DNA from 4 places in the Arthrobacter sp. AIWTK1 genome. Region 1 is predicted to be linked to each of the others. Evidence: predicted binding sites of a transcription regulator. Region 1 holds the regulator's gene; each other region holds the start of a gene.
What was found. The regulator HrcA, encoded in region 1, represses chaperone genes, less so after heat shock. The targets are predictions, from matches to a motif close to TTNGCACTCGNNNNNNNCGAGTGCNAA.
Positions count from the first base shown of each region.

Region 2: a site for HrcA is predicted at 3,238-3,264, ahead of groES (co-chaperone GroES). Genes of this name have one in related genera too.
Region 3: a site for HrcA is predicted at 2,182-2,208, ahead of groL (chaperonin GroEL). Genes of this name have one in related genera too.
Region 4: a site for HrcA is predicted at 2,407-2,433, ahead of AC1MDG_RS14700 (FmdB family zinc ribbon protein). Genes of this name have one in related genera too.

Region 1 covers NZ_CM155287.1:2,443,367-2,448,767, reverse strand. Annotated here, with positions in the region: gene lepA (translation elongation factor 4) at 1-584, shown strand, start outside; gene hemW (radical SAM family heme chaperone HemW) at 621-1,850, shown strand; gene AC1MDG_RS11175 (DUF4870 domain-containing protein) at 1,887-2,306, opposite strand; gene AC1MDG_RS11170 (DUF3097 family protein) at 2,474-3,325, opposite strand; gene hrcA (heat-inducible transcriptional repressor HrcA) at 3,560-4,573, shown strand; gene dnaJ (molecular chaperone DnaJ) at 4,668-5,401, shown strand, end outside.
Region 2 covers NZ_CM155287.1:3,247,993-3,253,393, reverse strand. Annotated here, with positions in the region: gene AC1MDG_RS14840 (glycoside hydrolase family 3 N-terminal domain-containing protein) at 1-622, shown strand, start outside; gene AC1MDG_RS14835 (shikimate 5-dehydrogenase) at 702-1,511, shown strand; gene AC1MDG_RS14830 (class I SAM-dependent methyltransferase) at 1,518-2,762, opposite strand; gene AC1MDG_RS14825 (hypothetical protein) at 2,818-3,216, shown strand; gene groES (co-chaperone GroES) at 3,423-3,716, shown strand; gene groL (chaperonin GroEL) at 3,802-5,401, shown strand, end outside.
Region 3 covers NZ_CM155287.1:851,838-857,238, forward strand. Annotated here, with positions in the region: gene AC1MDG_RS04005 (LytR C-terminal domain-containing protein) at 1-424, shown strand, start outside; gene AC1MDG_RS04010 (cold-shock protein) at 594-797, shown strand; gene AC1MDG_RS04015 (ABC transporter substrate-binding protein) at 815-2,095, shown strand; gene groL (chaperonin GroEL) at 2,392-4,029, shown strand; gene AC1MDG_RS04025 (ABC transporter substrate-binding protein) at 4,136-5,401, opposite strand, start outside.
Region 4 covers NZ_CM155287.1:3,215,177-3,220,577, forward strand. Annotated here, with positions in the region: gene AC1MDG_RS14680 (hypothetical protein) at 1-4, opposite strand, end outside; gene AC1MDG_RS14685 (GNAT family N-acetyltransferase) at 146-763, opposite strand; gene galU (UTP--glucose-1-phosphate uridylyltransferase GalU) at 770-1,675, opposite strand; gene AC1MDG_RS14695 (5-formyltetrahydrofolate cyclo-ligase) at 1,785-2,381, shown strand; gene AC1MDG_RS14700 (FmdB family zinc ribbon protein) at 2,519-2,767, shown strand; gene cpaB (Flp pilus assembly protein CpaB) at 2,896-3,624, shown strand; gene AC1MDG_RS14710 (AAA family ATPase) at 3,728-5,401, opposite strand, start outside.

The sequences.
Region 1 (5,401 bases):
CGAACGAGTTTGTCGGGGCCATCATGGAGCTGTGCCAGAGCCGGCGCGGCGTGATGGGCGGCATGGACTACCTGTCCGAGGACCGGGTGGAAATCCGCTACCGCCTCCCGCTGGCCGAGATCGTCTTCGATTTCTTCGACATCCTCAAGTCCAAGACCCGCGGCTACGGCTCGCTGGACTGGAAAGCCGACGGCGACCAGGTTGCCGACCTCGTCAAGGTGGACATCATGCTCCAGGGCGAACAGGTGGACGCCTTCAGCGCCATCACCCACCGGGACAAGGCCTATGCCTACGGTGTGATGATGACGGGCAAGCTGCGCGAGCTCATTCCCCGCCAGCAGTTCGAGGTGCCGATCCAGGCTGCGATCGGCTCCCGCATCATCGCCCGGGAAAGCATCCGTGCCATCCGCAAGGACGTCCTCGCCAAGTGCTACGGCGGTGACATCACCCGTAAGCGCAAACTGCTGGAAAAGCAGAAGGAAGGCAAGAAGCGCATGAAGATGGTGGGCCGCGTGGAAGTGCCGCAGGAAGCCTTCATCGCAGCGCTCACCACGGACGAATCCAAGGACAAGGCCAAGAAGTAGTGATGACCGTGGCCGGAACCTCCGGAGGCCGCACCCATGCCTAGCGTCCTGCCCCTGGGTGACCCCGCGCCGTCGGACGGCCTGCTGCCCGCGCAGGCCGCTGACGGCGCTGCGCAGCGGGGATTCGGACTGTACGTCCACATTCCCTTCTGCGCCGTCCGCTGCGGTTATTGCGACTTCAACACGTACACCGCCACCGAACTCGGTGGCGGCGCGTCCCAGGACGCCTACGCCTCGACTGCCATTGCCGAGATGGAGTTTGCCGCGAAGGTGCTGCAAGGCAGCGGACTGCCCCCGCGCCGGCTGGGTACGGTCTTCTTCGGCGGCGGCACGCCAACGCTGCTGCCCGCGGAGGACCTTGCCCGCATCCTCACCGCGGCAGTAGCGGAATGGGGCCTGGAGCCGGGCGCCGAGGTCACCACCGAAGCCAACCCCGATTCCGTCACGCCCGAGTCGCTGCAGCTGCTCGCGGATGCCGGCTTTACCCGTGTTTCCTTCGGGATGCAGTCGGCCGTGCCGCACGTCCTGAAGGTCCTTGACCGTACGCACACCCCCAGCCGGGTGCCGCAAGTGGTGCAGTGGGCCAGGGACGCCGGACTCGCCGTCAGCCTGGACCTGATCTATGGAACGCCGGGGGAGTCGCTGGCGGACTGGCGGTACTCGCTCGAGACGGCCCTCTCCTACGGCCCGGACCACATCAGCGCCTACGCCCTGATCGTGGAGGACGGCACCAAGCTGGCCGCCCAGATCCGCCGCGGCGAAGTCCCCGGCATCGACGACGACGACCACGCCGCCAAGTACGAACTCGCCGACGAACTCATCACCGCGGCAGGCCTTGGCTGGTATGAGGTCAGCAACTGGTCGCGCACGCCCCAGCAGGCCTGCCGGCACAACCTGGCCTATTGGCGCGGCGATGACTGGTGGGGCATCGGCCCGGGCGCGCACTCACACGTCGGCGGAGTCCGCTGGTGGAACGTCAAGCACCCCACGGCATACGCCGGGAGGCTTGCCGGCGGGGCGTCTCCGGCGGCGGGCCGGGAGACGCTCGACGCCGAAACGCGGAATGTTGAGCGGGTCATGCTTGAAGCCAGGCTGAGCAGCGGACTCGGGGTGTCCGGGCTGGGAGAGTCCGGGCGGCACGCCGTCGCCGGACTGATCGCGGACGGCCTGGTGGATCCCGCGCTGGCATTCAAGGGCAGGCTCGTCCTCACTCTGAAAGGCAGGCTCCTCGCCGACGCCGTGGTCAGAAGGATCCTGCCCGACTAACGGGCCGAACCGGCTGCGCGCTTCGCCTGGCCGGTTCTACTTAATCCAGCGCAGGTTGTAGTCGTAGCGGTGTGGCTGCCCGCGGTTCACGTGGATCCCGGCCGCCACGGAGAAGCACGTCACAGCGATCCAAATCAGCGTGGCCAGCACTGCGAAGATGTTACCGACCACCGGCAGCATCACCAGGATGTTGCAGATGACCGCGGCGATCGTGGGAGGCAGCGTGAAATTCAGGGCTTCTTTGGACTCCTGCGCGGTGAACGGCCCGCGGTCCTTGAAAATCAGGTAAATCAAAAGGGACGGGACGCATCCGAGGATGCCGCCGAAGTGCGCGAGGGTTGCCCACTGCCGGTCTTCGTTGGCCGTCAGCGGCAGGGCATTGGCGGGGACGCCATGATACTGGGGCTGGCCATGGCCGGCCTGGTTGTCCCTTTGTTCACGTGCGTTCTCTGCCACGGTCTCGTCCTTCGGATTGCAGTGGTGCGGTGGTACCCGGATAAGCGGGCGCTGCTTGAACAGCAACAACCGCCGTATCAAGAATACTGGGTCAGGCGTGCATTCGAAGAGTTCAACAGGCGCCTTCCGTGGCGTGTACCTCGGCCTGCGGCGTTGTCCGCTCCGCCCTACGGGACCGTGAGGAAGTCGATGACCTCTTCTACACGACCCAGCAGCGACGGTTCCAGGTCCGCGTAACTGCGGACGGCTCCCAGCAGCTTCTGCCAGCCCAGGCCGATGTCCTCCTTGGTCTCGTGCGGCCATCCGAAGGCCGTCAGGATGCCGGTCTTCCAGTCGATGCCCCGGGGAATGACCGGCCACGCGTCAATGCCGAGGACGGCGGGCCTGATGGCCTGCCATACATCCACATACGGGTGGCCAACAATCAGGACGTTGCCGGCGGCGCCGGGGGAGGCCATCACGGCGTCGGCGATCCGGGACTCCTTGGAATCGGCAACCAGGTGGTCCACCAGCACGCCAAGCCGCCGGGCCGGGCCGGGGCGGAACGCGGCTACCGCCGCGGCGAGATCATCAATGCCGTGCAGGGGTTCGACGACGATGCCCTCCACCCGGAGGTCGTCACCCCAGACCTTTTCCACGAGTTCGGCGTCGTGCTTGCCTTCCACCCAGATGCGGCTGGCCTTGGCCACCTGCGCGCGCTGGCCTGCCACACGCACGGAACCGGAGGCGGTCCTGGCGGACGCGGCGGCGGCTGCCTGCGGACGGGGCGCCGGGGGCATCAGCCGGATCGGCAGGCCCTCCAGGAGGAACCCGAAGCCGAGACGGAACGTGCGCGACTTGCCGCGCCGGTCCTCAAGGGCTACAACGTGCATGCCGCCGGACTTTTCCACCCTGGTGACAGCGCCAACCCAGCCGGACTGTACGTCCTCCAGCACCATCCCTCGTTCCACCGGCACCTCGGGCAGCTCGGATTTCTTCGGAGCAGTGATGTCCTGCGGGCCCCAGTTCTGGTACGACATCGGATAGACACAGCCTTGCGCTAGAGAAAAGTGAAACGGGACGGCCGCGGCTTCGCGGAGTTGCTTGTCCCGTCCCGCGTCCGGGTTTCGCCCGGAGCGGTACCAATGCTAACAACGCGGCGACTCATATTAGACTGGTTAGCACTTAGACATGACGAGTGCTAACGCGTGACGGGGCATGCGCTTGGCGCAATGCCGGGCCGCGGGCCCGGGAAAGCCGATCGGAGGTGGAGAATGAGCGAGCCACGCAAGCTTGAAGTATTGCGGGCCATCGTGGAGGACTACGTCCATTCCCGCGAACCCGTGGGCTCCAAGGCCCTGGTGGAAAGGCACCATCTCGGGGTCTCCAGTGCCACCATCCGCAATGACATGGCGGCGCTGGAAGATGAGGGCCTGATCACGGCCCCGCACACCAGCGCCGGTCGAATCCCCACGGACAAGGGCTACAGGCTTTTCGTCGACCAGATATCCGCCGTCAAGCCGCTGTCGCAGGCTGAACGCCGAGCCATCCAGACGCTCCTGGAAGGGTCGGAGGACCTGGACGATGTCCTGGAGCGCACCGTGCGGCTGCTGTCGCAGCTGACCAACCAGGTGGCCGTTGTGCAGTACCCGCACCTCAGCCGTGCCATGGTGCGGCACATTGAGTTCGTGCTGCTGGCGCCGCGGCAGGTGCTTCTCGTACTGATCGCGGACACCGGCAAGGTCGAGCAGCGGGTCATCGACGTCGGTCAGGAACTCGGCGATGAGGCCCTCGCCGGCCTCCGCGCACGGTTCCTGAAGAGCTTGGCGGGGACTCCGCTGAGCCTGCTCCCGCAGGCGCTGCCCGCCGTCGTCGCCGGTTGTGAACCCTCGCGCCGGCAGGCCGCGCAGGCGCTGGCCCGTGGACTGGATGCCCTTGCCAGCAGCACACGGGAGGAGCGGATGGTCATGGCCGGTACCGCCAATCTGGCGCGGTCGAACGTTGACTTCCCGCTGAGCATCGGCCCGGTCCTTGAGGCACTCGAGGAACAGGTGGTCATGCTGCGCCTGCTCAGTGAAATGGCGCAAGACCCCCGCGGCGTCACCGTCAGCATTGGCCGGGAGAATCCCTACGACGGGCTCGCGGAAGCCTCGGTGGTGGCCACAGGCTACGGCCCGGGCTCCAGCGCCAAGGTGGGCGTCCTCGGGCCCACCCGGATGGACTATCCCACCACCATGGCCGCGGTCCGCGCCGTGGCACGCTACCTTTCCAGGATCCTTGGACCATGACCGGTCCGTCATCAGCCAACCAGGCCTCCGAGTCCCGGCTTCCGGGACGCGGCAGCAGCATCACAGGCAGTACAACCAGGAAGAGATACGAACTTTGAGCAGCCACTACGACGTTCTTGGAGTCTCACCCGAAGCGACGGGCGAAGAGATCAAGAAGGCCTACCGAAAGCTTGCGCGCACCCTGCACCCGGACGTCAACCCCGGTGAGGACGCCTCGGACCGCTTCAAGGCTGTCACCCACGCCTATGAAGTACTGTCCGACCCGCAGAAGCGCCGTGTCTACGACACCACCGGTAACGAAAACGGCACGGACAACGGCTTCGGCGGCACCGGCTATTCGGGACAGGGCTTCGCCTTCCAGGACATCTTCGACACCTTCTTCGGCGCCGGCGGTTCCTCCGGGCCGGCCTCGCGCGTCCGCCGCGGGCAGGACGCCCTCATCAGCGTCCGGATCGACCTTCGCGACGCCGTATTCGGCGTCAACAAGAAACTCGAGGTCGACACCGCCGTAACATGCCCCACCTGCGAGGGGTCGTGCTGCCAGCCCGGCGCCCACCCGGAGCGCTGCGACATCTGCGGCGGCAGCGGCCAGGTCCAGCGGGCCGTCCGCTCCATCCTGGGCCAGGTCATGACGGCCGCCCCCTGCGGCTCCTGCGAAGGCTTCGGAACGGTCATCAAGGATCCCTGCAACGAGTGCAACGGCCAGGGCCGCATCCGCAGCCGCCGTTCGCTGACGGTCAAGGTACCCGCCGGTGTAGCCACCGGAACCCGCATCCAGCTGGGCGGCCAGGGCGAGGCCGGTCCTGCCGGAGGCCCCTCCGGTGACCT
Region 2 (5,401 bases), 800 kb from region 1:
GAAGCAGTACCCCGGGGAGTCCGCCGCGCCGCTGGCCCTGGCCGCGGGGGCGGACCTGCTGCTTATGCCGGAGGACGTGGCCGCCGCGCACGCGGCAGTGGTCGGCGCCGTCCACACCGGAGCGCTGCCGGGGACGCGCCTCGACGAGGCGGCACAGCGGGTGGTGACCATGATGATGTGGCGCGCCCGGACCCCGGTGCCGCAGGCCGCCGCACCGGGAAGCGGATCCGCCCTTTCGCAACGTATTTCCGCGGCTGCGGTGACCGTTCTGGCCGGACCGTGCCACGGGCCGATGGTGCCGCGCAGTGTCCGCCTGGCCGGCGGCAGCGACCAGGACCGCGCCCGTTTCGCCCGGGCCGCCCGGGACGCCGGCATCAGCCTTGGCGCCGGGCCGCTCGTGACGCTGATCGGCTATGAAGGGGTGCCGGCCGCGGGCGACGTCGTGGTGGCCCTTGATGCGCCGTGGCCGTTGGCCGGCTCGGCGGCACCTGCCAAGGTGGCCCTCTACGGACGCAGCCAGGAAGCCTTCAACGCCCTGGTTGCCGTCCTGGCCGGCAAGGCGGCGGCCACCGGAAAGCTGCCCGCCGCCGTCGGACCCCATGCGCCTGGCAGCGGCTGCTGACGCCGCTGCCGCGTGGCGTAACAGTGCTGTCCGGGCTGCGGAGGCGTTTAATGGACCCGTGCCAATTCTGAATAAAGACATGACCCTGTGCATTTCCCTCTCGGCCCGGCCGAGCAACAACGGAACCCGCTTCCACAACCATCTTTATGAGCAGCTGGGCCTGAACTGGATCTACAAGGCCTTCGCACCGACGGACCTCGCGCAGGCCATCGCGGGGGTCAGGGGCCTGGGCATCCGGGGCTGCGCGGTGTCCATGCCGTACAAGGAGGACGTCATTGCGCTGGTTGACGCGATGGATCCTTCGGCCCAGGCCATCGACTCGGTCAACACGATCGTGAACGACGGCGGCCGGCTCACGGCCTACAACACCGACTACACGGCAATCGAGCAGCTGCTGCAGCGCAACGCCGTCCCCGCCGGCTATTCAGTGCTGCTCAAGGGCTCCGGCGGCATGGCCAAAGCCACCGCGGCCGCCCTCCGTGACGCGGGATTCACGGACGTCACCATCGTTGCCCGCAACGAGGCAACCGGGAAACCGCTCGCAGACCTCTACGGGTTCAAGTGGAGTGCCGAACTTCCCGCGCCGGACGCGGGCGGCACGGCGGACATGATCATCAACGTGACGCCTGTCGGTATGGCAGGAGGTCCCGACGTCGACTCGCTGTCCTTCCCGCCGGAGGCGGTGGACGCCGCGAAGGTGGTGTTCGACGTCGTTGCGCTGCCGGCAGAGACGCCGCTCATCAAGGCCGCCCGGGCTGCCGGGAAGACCGTGATCACCGGCGCCGAAGTAGCCACCATCCAGGCGCTGGAGCAGTTCGTGCTGTACACCGGCGTCCGGCCCACGGACGAGCAGGTCCGCGCGGCCGAAGACTTCATGCGGGCCCAGTAGCAGCAGCTAGATCGGGGCCTGAACCGGCTCTACCGAGATGGCCACCCGGTCCTCGCCGATCCTGGTGAGGACCAGGGTGGCCGTCTTTTTGCCCTTCGAACCTTTGCCGGCATTTTTGCCTCCGGCAAGGAGCTGCTTGCGGAGTTCCTCCGGCGTCACTGACGTCCCGCGTTTCTTGATGTCCAGCACGGCGATGTTGTTCTGCTTCACCCAGGCCTTGAGTGCTTTGACGTTGAACGGCATCACCTCAAGGACCTTGTAGGCCCTGGCAAACGGGGTGTCCACGAGCTCCGGCGCGCAGATATAGGCAATGTGTTCATCCAGGAGGTGGCCGCCCAGCCGCGCTGCGACATCTGCCACGAGCCCCGCCCGGATCACGGCACCGTCCGGCTCGTACAGGTACCCCTCCACCGGGCCCACCGGGGCCACCGGGCCGCCGTCGAACTCTTCCGCACTGGTGATTTCCGCCGCGCCCTGCGGGCCCAGCAGCAGGGCCGCGCGCCGGACGCCGGGCCGGCTGACCGCGTTGAACCACAGCGCCACCTCGGTGACGTCCCCGCCCACGGAGACCCACTGCGCCTCACACCCGGCCGGCACGGAATCATGCGGCATGCCCGGGCCCATTTTTACGCCCACGGCCCGCCCGGACCCGGCCAGCGACTCCACGAAGGACAGCGGCGGGGAGAATTCCTCCGGATCCCAGATCCGCCGCGTCCCGGACGTCGACGTGGTGCGGCGGGCCGGATCCAGCCAGATGCCGTCCACACCCTCCAGCGGGACTGAGGTGGCGTCGGAGTGGACCACGCTGGCGTGCGGGAAGGGAATCAGGTTCATGGTGGCGCAGGCGGCAGTGGTCTCGTCCATCTCCACGGCGGTAACCCTGATGTCCATGGAGGCCAGTGCCATCGAATCGGCGCCCAGCCCGCAGCCGAGATCCGCCACATGCCCGATCCCGGCGGACGCGAACCGTTCCGCGTGCCGGGCAGCGACGTTGAGGCGGGTGGCCTGCTCCAGCCCGGCAGGCGTGAAGATCATCTGCCGGGCGAACTCGCCGAACTTGGCCTCGGCCTTGGTCCGCAGCCTGGACTGGGTGAGGACGGCCGACACCAGCGCGGGGGAGTGGCCGGCCTTTCGGAGCGACTCGTTGAGCCGGAACGCTTCGTCCTCCCGGTAGGGACCCAGCGACGCCAGCAGCTCCCAGCCTTCGCTGGTCAGGAGCGGGGCGATCAGGTCCTGCAGTGCGTCAGCCATGTCAACAAGCCTAATCGAGGAGCCCGGCACCCGCGGTGCGGCTAGGGTTGGAGGCATGGAAGACAGTGCATTGCCGCAGCCGCCCGTCGACGACCAGGGCAACGACCACCCGCATCACACCGGACCGGCCACATATGCCCGGACCGCGCTGATCGCGGGTTCCGCCGTCGCCGTGGTCTGCCTGGCGCTCCTGGTGATCATCTTCTTCCTTGATTCCTTCAACGCCACGGTGTACTCGGTGGGCGGCAAGAACATCCAGGATGCCACCGACGAGGCACGGGAAATCCGCGAGTCCTACACGGCCGTCCGCACGGGCGGCCTCGTGTTCCTCATCATCTCGGCGGTCACCGCGCTCGCCGCCGCCGTCGTGCTGTACCGGAACCGCAACGTTACGAACGACGACGAGACGGACGACGGCGACGACGTTGATTTTGAGGACCTGGCAGGGCGCTAGCCGTTCACCGGGGACGAAATTCTGGCACTCGCCTTGACCGAGTGCTAACCACTTACATAGAGTCATCATTAGCACTCTCCCTAGGAGGGTGCTAACACATGAAGAACTGCCAGCCACGCTGCTGCCGGCACCGCGACGACGGTTTGCATGCGCAGGCGCAACAGTTTTCCAGTCCATAAATTTGCTGACGTAAAGGAGAGGTCCGAGTGTCGGTCTCTATTAAGCCTCTTGAGGATCGTATTGTTGTCCGCCCGCTCGAAGCAGAGCAGACCACGGCTTCCGGCCTGGTTATCCCGGACTCCGCGCAGGAGAAGCCGCAGGAAGGCGAAGTTGTTGCAGTCGGCCCCGGCCGCTTTGAAGATGGCAACCGCGTTCCGGTCGACGTAGCCGTTGGCGACGTCGTTATTTACTCCAAGTACGGCGGAACCGAAGTCAAGACCGGCGGCACCGAGTACCTCGTGCTGTCCGCCCGCGACGTTCTGGCGATCGTCGTAAAGTAACTCTTGGACCCCCGCGCAGCCGATCCGTCTGATTCATGTCTGACAGGTCAGCGGCGCGGGGTTTCTGTCTTGAAAGGACAAAACCATGGCAAAGCAGCTTGCGTTTAACGACGCTGCCCGCCGGTCGCTTGAAGCCGGCATCGACAAGCTCGCCAACACGGTCAAGGTGACGCTTGGTCCGCGCGGCCGCAACGTCGTGCTGGACAAGAAGTGGGGCGCTCCCACCATCACGAACGACGGCGTGACCATCGCCCGTGAAGTCGAACTGGATGACCCGTACGAAAACCTTGGCGCGCAGCTGGCCAAGGAAGTCGCCACCAAGACCAACGATGTTGCCGGCGACGGCACCACCACCGCCACCGTGCTGGCACAGGCACTGGTCAAGGAAGGCCTGCGCAACGTGGCGGCTGGCGCCGCCCCGGGCCAGATCAAGCGCGGCATCGAAGTTTCCGTCGAAGCCGTTGCGGCACGCCTGCTGGAGAACGCCCGCCCCGTCGAAGGCACCCAGGTTGCGAACGTTGCAGCCATCTCCGCCCAGAGCGATGAGATCGGCGAGCTGCTGGCCGAGGCTTTCGGCAAGGTCGGCAAGGATGGTGTGATCACCATCGAGGAGTCCTCCACCACGCAGACCGAGCTGGTCCTCACCGAAGGCATGCAGTTCGACAAGGGCTACCTGTCCCCGTACTTCGTCACTGACGCGGAACGCCAGGAAGCAGTCCTCGAAGACGCCCTCATCCTGATCAACCAGGGCAAGATCTCCTCGGTCCAGGAATTCCTGCCCCTCCTGGAGAAGGCGCTGCAGAGCTCCAAGCCGCTGTTCATCATCGCCGAGGACGTCGAAGGCGAGGCCCTGTCCACGCTGATCGTCAACCGCATCCGCGGCACCCTGAACGTCGTTGCCGTCAAGGCTCCGGGCTTCGGTGACCGCCGCAAGGCCATGCTGCAGGACATCGCCACCCTCACCGGTGCGCAGGTTGTCTCCCCGGAACTGGGCCTCAGCCTGGATTCCGTTGGCCTCGAGGTGCTGGGCACGGCCCGCCGCATCACGGTGACCAAGGACAACACCACCATCGTTGACGGTGCCGGCACGGCCGAGGACGTAGCGGCACGCGTTGCCCAGCTGCGCGCCGAGCTCACCCGCACCGACTCCGACTGGGACAAGGAAAAGCTCCAGGAACGCCTGGCCAAGCTGGCCGGCGGCATTGGCGTGATCAAGGTTGGCGCAGCCACCGAGGTCGAGCTGAAGGAAAAGAAGCACCGCATCGAGGACGCAGTGTCCTCCACCCGCGCTGCCCTCGAAGAAGGCATCGTTGCCGGTGGCGGTTCGGCCCTCATCCACGCCCTCAAGGCACTGGACGAGGACCCCGCAGTCACCGCTCTCGAAGGCGACGCAGCCTCGGCTGTGGGCATCGTGCGCCGCGCACTGGTCCAGCCGCTGCGCTGGATCGCCCAGAACGCCGGTTTCGACGGCTACGTCGTTACTGCCAAGGTTGCCGAGTCCGCGGTCAACCAGGGCTTCAACGCCAAGACCGGTGAATATGAAGACCTCATTGCCGCCGGCGTCATCGACCCCGTCAAGGTGACGCGCGCAGCTCTCCGCAACGCCGCTTCCATCGCAGCGCTGGTTCTCACCACCGAGACCCTCGTTGTCGAAAAGCCGGCCGACGACGACGAGCACGCAGGCC
Region 3 (5,401 bases), 1.6 Mb from region 1:
TTCGGCTTCCCCCTCCGTCGAGGTGCCGCAGGGCACCGCATCCCCTGGCGCTGAGCCCTGCGCTGAGGCGAGCGTGGCTCCTGCTGCCAGCGAGACGCCTGCCGCAGATAGCCCTTCCGCCACGGTTCCCTCCGCCGAAGCGCAGGCCATGGACAAGACCCAGGCCGTCGCCGTCTATAACGGGACCACCACCGCGGGGTTGGCCGGCCGCGTGAGCAACACCGTCGCCGGGGACGGCTGGACGCTGGGACCGGTGGGCAACTGGGGCGGAATGCCGCAGCAGTCCTCCGTGATCTACTACAGCGGGCCCGAACAGAAAGCGAACGCGGAGGCTCTGGGTGAGCTCCTGAACATCACGTCGCTGGTGGACTCTGCGGAGTTCCAGTTGCCGGTGGTTGTGGTACTGGGCCCCGGTTTCCAGTAGGAATTTTCGGTTACGCCTGAATAACTATTAGGGGCTCGCAGGGCCGGGTCCTGCACCCGGCAAACAGCAATGGCTAAAGTGATTCCGGATGCCGCGCTGCAACGCGGACCGTCCCGTCGGCGCACAATGACGTGGGCCGAGCACAAAGCAACCGGAAAGTGTGGGCAACATGGCATTGGGAACCGTCAAATGGTTCAACGCCGAAAAAGGCTATGGCTTCATCACCGTTGACGGCCCCGGAGACGACGTCTTCGTCCACTGGTCGGCCATCGACGGCGAGGGCTACCGGGCCCTCGACGAAGGGCAGCGAGTGCAGTTCGAGATCGGCGAAGGCGAGAAGGGTCCGCAGGCAGAGAACGTCCGGCCGGCCTGATGCTACCCACCGCGGCAATGCATGCCTCAGGCATCCCCGCCCGCACTGGCCCTGCGCGGCTGAGGTTCACCGCTGCGGTGCTTGTTGCGGCGGGAACGGCGCTCGGGCTGGCCGGCTGCTCCGGCACGTCCGGCAACGCGCGTGTTGATGCCGTCGACGCCGGCGGCGACGGCACGCTGCGGATAGGCCTGATGCTGGACAACACAGGAAAGCAGTCCTTCCTCAACTCGGCCCAGCTTGCCGCGGCCAAACTGGCGGTGCAGGAGATCAATGCCGCCGGGGGCCACAAAGGCCGGCCGGTGGAACTCCTTCCCCAAAAAGTCAGTGAGGACACCACCTCGCTGGCAAAGGAACTCGTGGCGGCCAAGGCTGATGTAGTCATCGGTCCAACTGACTCAAGCCGCGCCCCGGGTGCTATCGACGTCCTGTCGCGGGCCAAAGTGGCCGTCATCTCCCCGGCGAATGCCGCGCACGGCCTCACGCGGTACAAGAGCGGCGGATACTACTTCCGCACGTCGGCAGCAGATGTGGCCCAGGCGCCCGTGCTGGTGAAGCTGGCCAAGGACAACGGGGCCCGGACAATAGCGGTGGTCCACGAGGACGGCATGTACGGCAAGGATGTCTCCGCGGCCGTCGCCGCTGCAGCAAAGGCTGCCGGACTTGGCATTGTGGCGGACTCCGGGTTCGCCGCCGGCCAGGCACACCAGGCCGCGGCAGCCGCCAAGGCCGCAGGGCCGGACTCCGTCATCCTCGTGGCCAGGACCGGCGCGCAGGGCGCCATAGCGGAACTCAACAACGCGGGAGTGGCGGGCAGCAAGCTAATCCTCAGCGACGGCGCCGTCAACCAGTACGGATCCGCTCTGGGGTCCAAGGCGCTCGAGGGTGCGCGCGGAATCCTGCCTGGCGTCTTCCCTTCGGCGCACTTCCAAGGCGAACTGGTAGCGGTTGATCCCGGGCTCAAGGACATGACGTTCGCCGCGGAAACATATGACGCCGTGAACCTGGCCGCTATTGCCGCGACCGCTGCCCAGGACGACGCCGGGCAGTCCATCGCTGCGAAGCTGATCGCGGTCTCCGGGCAGCGCGGCACCGGGGCGGCCGAACCCTGCAGGAACTACCAGGAATGCGCCGATGCCATCAAGGCCGGCAAAGCGGCGGATTACGACGGCGAATCCGGGCCGATCGGCTTTGACTCCAACGGGGACATCACCACCGCCAACTACATGGTGTTCACGTATGCCGCAGATAACAGCGCCCGCATGAGTGGAAGCGAAACTGCGGCCCGGGCCGGCGGCTGATCGCTCCTAGCGTAGTGCGGGCCGCGGAAGGGCCTTTCACCGCAATCTCTGCTTGCACTCTCCCCGGGGGAGTGCTAATTATTGATTTAGCACTCCCACGGACTGACTGCTAAATCAACGCCCGGCTCCGGCCGGCTGCGGAGAGGGGCGGGAAGGACTGGGAGCGAAAGAAATACCTTGCTGGGGTGAGATCCCATCCGCGCGACATACAGAGGCCGCCGGTGAAGGGTCGTCCGTCGCGGGCACCGCAGTGAAGGTTCATTCTTAACGACTGTCCCGAAAGGACTACTGCCGTTATGGCCAAGATCATTGCATTTGATGAAGAGGCACGCCGCGGTCTTGAGCGGGGCCTGAACATCCTCGCCGACGCCGTCAAGGTCACCCTCGGCCCGCGTGGACGCAACGTCGTCCTCGAAAAGAAGTGGGGCGCCCCCACGATCACCAACGATGGTGTGTCCATCGCCAAGGAGATCGAGCTGGACGATCCCTACGAGAAGATCGGCGCCGAGCTGGTTAAGGAAGTTGCCAAGAAGACGGATGACGTCGCTGGCGACGGCACCACCACGGCGACCGTGCTTGCTCAGGCCCTGGTCAAGGAAGGCCTGCGCAACGTCGCGGCCGGCGCTGATCCGCTGTCCCTGAAGCGCGGCATCGAGAAGGCTGTCGAAGCCGTCACCACCGAGCTGCTTGCCTCCGCCAAGGAAATCGAAACCAAGGAAGAGATCGCCGCCACGGCATCCATCTCCGCCGGTGACGACGAAATCGGCGCACTGATCGCTGAGGCGCTGGACAAGGTCGGCAAGGAAGGCGTCATCACCGTCGAGGAGTCCAACACCTTTGGACTTGAGCTTGAGCTCACCGAAGGCATGCGCTTCGACAAGGGCTACATCTCCGCCTACTTCGTCACCGACGCCGAGCGCCAGGAAACGGTCCTCGAAGACCCGTACATCCTGATCGTCAACTCCAAGATCTCCAACGTCAAGGAACTGGTTGCTGTCCTCGAGAAGGTCATGCAGTCCAACAAGCCGCTGCTGATCATCGCCGAAGACATCGAGGGCGAGGCCCTGGCCACCCTGATCGTCAACAAGATCCGTGGCACCTTCAAGTCCGTCGCCGTCAAGGCTCCGGGCTTCGGCGACCGCCGCAAGGCGCAGCTCGCTGACATTGCCATCCTCACCGGCGGCCAGGTCATCTCCGAGGAAGTCGGCCTCAAGCTTGAGACCGCAGGCCTCGAACTCCTGGGCAGGGCACGCAAGGTTGTTGTCACCAAGGATGAGACCACCATCGTCGAGGGTGCAGGCGACGCCGACCAGATCGCCGGCCGCGTTTCCCAGATCCGTGCCGAGATCGAGAACTCCGATTCCGACTACGACCGCGAGAAGCTGCAGGAACGCCTGGCCAAGCTGGCCGGCGGCGTTGCAGTCATCAAGGCCGGTGCCGCTACCGAAGTTGAGCTCAAGGAACGCAAGCACCGCATCGAGGACGCTGTCCGCAATGCGAAGGCTGCCGTTGAAGAAGGCATCGTTGCCGGTGGTGGCGTGGCCCTGATCCAGGCCGGCGCCAAGGCATTCGCCAACCTGCAGCTCGAAGGCGACGAAGCAACGGGCGCCAACATCGTCCGCGTTGCCATCGACGCACCGCTGAAGCAGATTGCCTTCAACGCCGGCCTCGAGCCCGGCGTTGTTGTGGACAAGGTCCGCGGCCTGCCCGCAGGCCACGGCCTGAACGCCGCAACCGGACAGTACGTTGACCTTCTGGCTGCCGGCATCAACGACCCCGTCAAGGTGACGCGCTCTGCACTGCAGAACGCTGCCTCCATCGCGGGCCTGTTCCTCACCACCGAGGCCGTAGTGGCCGACAAGCCGGAGAAGAACGCTCCGGCCATGGGCGGCGGCGACGACATGGGCGGCATGGGCGGCATGGGCGGTTTCTAACCTGCCCGCCCGCACCTAGCGCACCACAATAAAAGTGCGGCTCCCTCGCTTCGAGGGAGCCGCACTTTTGTTTATGGCAGCTAAGGCTTCGGAAACCTCGTGGTGATCATTTGCGCGCCGAGGCAAGCATGTCCTCGACTTCCTTCTTGAAGTCCTCGGCGGCTGCGGACGGCGTCTTGCGGTCATAGAGTACTTCGTCGGTATACCGCTTGATGACGTTCTGCACGCTCCCCGAACCGACGGGAGGGACAGGGGGCGCCTCGGCCATGTCCGGCTTGATGTCCTGGAGGAAATTGACCACTGTCGAGTCCGCGGGCTTCAGCTTCGACGTAATGGTCGTCAGTATTTCAGAGTTGGCAGGGACGCCGCGGTCGGTCATCAGGATCTCTCCCGCCTCCGGGCTGTTTGCCAGGTAATTGATGAACGTTGCGGCTGCCTCCGGGTTCTTGGACCTCGAAGAGGCGGACCAGAACATTGACGGCTTGTAGTACATGCCGTTGTCCGCCGCTTTCCCGTCCGTGCTCGGTGCGCGGAGCATCTTTATGCTGCTTCCCGTGGTGGTCTGCAGGGATCCGAGCTGATTCGTCCACCACCACGCCATGCCAATCCGGTTGGTCCCAAAGAGGCTCTCCTCCAGGCCGGCACCTGCATCCTCCGTTGCGACAGTCGCCGGCGGGCTCGCCTGGGAATCGCGCTGCTTCTTCAGGCGCTCCCAGAATGACGCAGCAGTGCCGGCGTTGAAGTCCAGCTTGCCGTCCTGCGAATACAGGTTTTCGCCATGCTGCCGAAGCCAGATGATGAGGTCGGCTTCGTTGCTGCCGTAGGCGGCTCCGTAGTTCTTGCCCCCGCCTGCCGCTGTGAGTTTTGTGGCGATTCCGTTGAAGTCATCCCAGGTCCACGTGGCGTCGTCGGGCAGCGGTACATTGGCGGCCTCGAACACCTTGGTGTTTGCCATCACCACGTAGGCGTTCTTGCCGGTGCTGAGTCCGTACTGGGCGTCGTTATACCGGCCGGAGGCGAGCTGTTCCTGATCCATTTTCGAGAGGTCGATGCCGTCTTGCTTGGCCAGGTCAAGGAGTGCTCCGCGGCCCCCATACTCAGCGATGTATTTTTGATCCATCTGGATCACGTCGGGTGCATCGTTGGCTGCGGTGGTGGTGGCCAACTTGTCCCAGTATCCGCTCCATTCGCCGGGTGCGGCCTTGATCTTGATGTTCGGATGGTCCGCTTCGAACGCGTCAATCACCTTTTGGGTCTGGGCATTGAGGTACTCGTTGCCCCACCAGGCGAAGCGCAACGTGACTTCCTTGTCCGCTCCGGAACCCGCGGATGCCCCGCAACCTGTGACAAGCAGTGCGAGGGCAGCGGCGGT
Region 4 (5,401 bases), 770 kb from region 1:
CCACATTCAAAACCGTAAGAGCATTTAGCCGACAGCTCTGGCATTAGCTCCGGTGTGTCGCAGGGCAGGTGGCAAATCAATGGATTTATGACGAAAAACACAGAACGGCGAACCGGGTGGCGTCGATCAAAAACCTAACGCCAGGTCACGCCGGGCGGGTTCGAAGCCACCTGGCCAGCAGCCCTTCGGGGACTTCCTCGGACGTCAAGGCGAAGGACCGGTGGTCCGCCCAGTCGCCGTTGATGTGCAGGAACCGCGGCCGGTAGCCTTCGTCGCGGAAACCGAGCTTCTCCACCACCCGCAGGCTGGGCCCGTTTTCAGGCCTGATATTGATCTCCATCCGGTGCAGCCCGAGGGTTCCGAAGCAGTAGTCGGTGGCCATGGCCACAGCCGTGGGTGCGATCCCCCTGCCGGCACACGACTTGTCCACCCAGTATCCAAGCGTCGCCATCATCGCCGAGCCCCAAATGATGGATGACACGGTGACCTGCCCAACGATGACGGGATCACGCCGGCCCGGCGTGCGCTCCGCGATCACGAAGGGCAACGCCGTGGCCTGGGCAGCCTGCGAGTTGAGAGACCTGACCATTTGCCGGTAGTCCGGAAGCGCCCCTCCCGGGGCCGGGTTCGAGGCCTCCCACGGTGCCAGCCAATCGGAATTGCGGGACCGGACCGCCATCCATTCCTTGCGGTCACGGTAACGGATGGGGCGCAGAACAATGTCGCCGCATTCCAGCGTCACCGGCCAGATGCTGCCCCGCATGGGACGTTACTTGGCCAGGGAGGCGGTGAATTCCGGCAGCCACTCCCGCAGCCCGGGGCCGAGGTCGTCGCTGTCGCAGGCCAGCTGGACGCAGGCCTTGAGGTAGCTGAGCTTGTCGCCGGTGTCGTAGCGGCGGCCACGGAACACAACGCCGTATACGCCGTACCCTTCGCCCTCCCCTGCAGCCAGTTCCTGGAGGGCGTCCGTCAGCTGGATTTCCCCGCCCCTGCCCGGTTCGGTGCGTTCGAGGACATCGAAGACCGCGGGGTGGAGGACGTAGCGGCCGATCACGGCCAAGTTGGACGGCGCTTCTGCGGCGTCCGGCTTTTCCACGAGCTTCCTGATCCGCACGAAGCCGTTCATGTCGGTGTCATCGATGTCGGCGCAGCCGTAGGCGCTGATCTGGGAAGGCTCCACCTCAATGAGCGCCACCACGGAGCCACCGGTCTTGGCCTGCACTTCGATCATCTTGCTGAGCAGTTCGTCACGTGCGTCGATGAGGTCGTCGCCAAGCAGAACCGCAAAGGGTTCGTAGCCTACGTGCTGCTTCGCGCGCAGCACCGCGTGGCCGAGGCCCATGGGGTCGCCCTGGCGCACGTAGTGGATGTCACCGAGGTTGCTTGCGGCCTGGATGGCTTCGAGCTTGGCGGTGTCACCCTTGGCTTCCAGGGTGGCCTCCAGCGAAGGGACCCGGTCGAAGTGGTCTTCGAGGGCGCGCTTGTTCCGGCCGGTGATCATCAGGATGTCGGTGAGGCCCACACTGACGGCTTCTTCGACGACATACTGGATGGCGGGCTTGTCCACGACCGGCAGCATTTCCTTGGGCATGGCCTTGGTGGCCGGAAGGAACCTGGTACCGAGGCCGGCAGCGGGAATGACAGCCTTGCGGACAGAAGTATTGGTGGTAGTCACTGGACTAATCTAGCGTCAGGGACCAAACATTGGGTAATTGCACGGACCACCCCGCCGGCCCCGCACCGGGGCCTCCGTTCACGGCTCCCGACCTGAAAGGACGGCACGGATGCCATCGAAGGAAGAGATCCGCTCGGCCCACAGAATCGAGCGTGCCGCTTTCTCCCCCGCCGGCCTGGAAGCCGCCGGAGCAGGCATCGCCCGGCACGGACTCCAGTGGGCCGCCATGGTTGCCGCCGGCGAGCGGAGCACCTTTGCCGCTTACCTGGGGGTGGGATTCGAGCCTCCCACGCTCCCGCTCCTTGCCGCACTGCACGGCACCGGGCACCGCGTACTGTTGCCGGTCTGCGGGCCTGACCGCACCCTGTCCTGGGTCTTCTGGACGCCCGCAACTGACTTCGTCCGCAGCAGCTACGCCCCCATCGAGGAACCCGTGGGGGAACAGCACGGCATCGAGGCAATGAGCGAAGTGGCCGGAGTCTTTGTCCCTGCCACGGCCGTGGACCTGTCAGGTAACAGGATCGGCCAGGGCGGTGGCTACTACGATAAATTCCTCTCGGGGCTGGATGCCGCCGGCCTGCCCCTGCCCGCCGCCGCAGTGGTCTTTGACGGCGAAGTCCTGCCGGCCGGCAGCATCCCCGCAGAGCCCTTTGACCGGAAGGTCCCGGTGGCGGTCACCCCGTCGCGACTCACACAGCTGATGTGAAACCCGTCCGCAGCGGGTGATAGAATTGGCACTCAGGCCCTGCGACTGCTAAAGGACAAGACCTGCCGGCAGAACGCGGCAGTGATTTCCATCAGGCAGCACGGGACCTGCTCGTTTGTCCCAGAGGAGGATTTCCAGTGCCCACGTATGCATATGCCTGCAAGGACTGCAGCCACGCCTTCGAGATCGTGCAGTCGTTCACCGACAGCTCCCTCACCTCCTGCCCTGAGTGCGAGGGAACCCTGCGCAAGAAGTTCAACAGCGTCGGCGTCGTCTTCAAGGGTTCCGGCTTCTACCGGACGGATTCGCGCGATACCAAGGGCAGCAGTGTTTCGCCTGCCCCGGCAGCCGCTCCGGCGCCCGCCACCGCAGCTGCCGCCAACTGAGGCTGCACCCGGCGTTCCCTCGTTCGGCGGAATAGCGGACACCATGGCTGTGCTCTACCGGTCCTGGTTTTCCACATAGGTCCCCGCCGGGCTGTCCGCGCCCCCACCGGACTTCGTAGCCTCACGGTATGCCCTCCATCTTCCGCAATCACGGACTCTCATCGCCCCGGCAGAACTTCAGGACAGGACGCCCGGGCCGTTCGAGGCCATCAGGTGCGCGCCGCCTCAGCTCATGGCTCAACCGCAACCGCAGGCTCGTCGTCGCGCTCCTGCTGTGTGCTGCCGCCGGCATCGCCGTGCAGCAGCTGACCCCGGCACCGGCACACACTGTCACAGCGATGGCCTCGGCCCGGGACCTTCCCGCCGGAGCTGCATTGTCAAGCAATGAGGTGGTGCCCGTGAAGGTCCCGCCAGGCATGATGCCCGCCGGGGCCTTCACGGACGTCTCCGCGCTGCAGGGCAAACAGCTGGCAGCCCCGCTGCGCAAGGGCCAGCTGATCTCCGACACGCAATTGCTCGGACCCGGCCTGCTGGCGGGCACAGAACCCGGATCTGCAGCCGTGCCGCTGAGGATGGCGGACCCCTCGTCCATCCAGCTCGTGGCGCCCGGCCAGCTGGTCAATATTGTGATGACCAACGGAACGGACTTCGGCAAGGCAGCCGAATCGGAAGTGCTGGCAGCCTCCGTGCCCGTGCTCTGGACCTCGGGGCAGGGCGGACAGACCGGGCAATGGCTGGGGACCGGAGAAACGGAGGGTCTCATCGTGGTCGCAGCGGATCCGGAGCAGGCCCGGCGCCTCGCCGGCGCCTCAACACAGGGAAAACTCTTCTTTGTGCTGGTGGGGGCACCGGGCTAGCTGCCCTGCGCCCGGCTGCACTGGGCTTGCTGCACGGCGGCCGCCCTGGGCCGCCTACGTGGCCGCCCGGCTAACCCTGCGGTGCGGGCCTGCCGTGCTGGCCTCAGCCCCAGTGCGGGGGTTTCTGCTCCTGCAGCCAGGCATCGTGGTCGTAGTCTGAACCGTGATCGCCCCAGCGTTTCGGGTCATCTTCGGCTGCCTTGTTCGGCAGCACTCCCGACGCCGCGCCGACACCCGCCGGCTGACGCGACCTGTCCGTCGCTGGTTCGTCCGACCCGGGCCCGGGAGCGTCCTGGCTGTCCGTTTCGCTGCTGTTTGTGTCCATGCCGTATTCCTTGGTGTCTTCTACTGCTTCGCTGCCGGCGCCATGGGCCTCGTCCCGGGACGCGCGGCGCTCCTCCAAGGATACCGAGTGGTTGTCCCGGGGGGCCGCACCGCCGGGAGTGCCGCTCTCCGCTTGGGCTTCCTCATCAGCACCGTTATTGCCGCGGTCGGCGCTGTTCAGCGTCAGGTTGTCCACGTCGTCCTCGAAGAACGACTGCGAGGCGGTTGAGAAGCCGGTGACAACGGGCTTCTCCAGCCCGAGGTAACCGCCAATCCGGTCAGCGCAGGCGGACGGATCCGTGAACACCTCGATGGTCCACAGGGGCATGTAGCGCCAGCCAAGGCGTTCCAGCAGTTGCGGGCGGAGCCTGCTCCGTTCCCGGACGCTCATTCGCCGGTATTGCTCAGTTCCGTCCGACTCAATGGCCACGGGCCTGGGGATTTCGGCGTCATCGTGACCGATGGAATTCACCGGGTCCGCGGCGGCGGCAACGTCAAGCACGCCGTCGTACTGGTGCCAGACCCTGGCTCCCCGGGCACGCAGCCTGTCACCGAGGTCTGCCACCAGCGGGTCCGCCCCCAGTGCCTGCTCGCTGGCTGCGGCGCGCGACGCGGGGGTGCCCAGGTCGGTGTTGCCGGCAATCTCACGGTCCAGCAGCTCATAGAAGTCCACTGCGCCATGGCTGAGGCGGCTGACATCCAGGTCCTCCGGCTTGAAGCAGCTGAGCACATGCAGGGAACGCCGCGCACGGGTCATGGCCAGCGCGAATTTCGCCCGGCCGCCTTCAGCGGACAACGGTCCGAAATTGTGGAGCGCGCGGCCGTGCGGCGTGCGGCCATAACCCGGGGAGAAGATCACGTGGTCGCGGACCAGGCCCTGGGCACGTTCCAGGTCCACCACACGGAAGGATTCCGGTCCGGCCGTGAAGAAACTTGCCAGCAGCGGGTAGTTGGGCAGCTGCAGCCGGATGGCCTCGCCGATCCTGGCGGCGTGGCGGAGGCTGGCCGTGACCACGGCGAGGGAGGTCCTTGGCCGCAGGCGGGCGTGCTCAAACACGAGCTCAACCACCCGGTTGACCTCAGCTACGGCGGATTCAACGCCTTCCTGGTCGGCGCTCGGGAGGCCGGTGCCGTCCGGCAGGTATTCCACCAGCAGGGCGCGGTCCAGTCCGGTGGCTGTCTGACCCTCGGGGAGCCTGTGGAGGTGCCCGTCGTAGAAACTCTTGCTCAGTTGCAGCACGAGGTCCTCGTCAACTGCCCGGTACGCGCAGGTCAGCCGCCGGGTCGGCAGCACCGCGGACAAGGCCGTGTAGGCACTCTCGACGCTCTGGTGGGCCGTCTCGCCGGCAGCCAGCCGCTCGACGCCAACGGTGAAGGTGCGGGGGCTGGCGATCTTATCGTCACCGAAGGCAATCACCTGTTTGGCCCGGGCGATCGCCGGCAGGACCGCCTG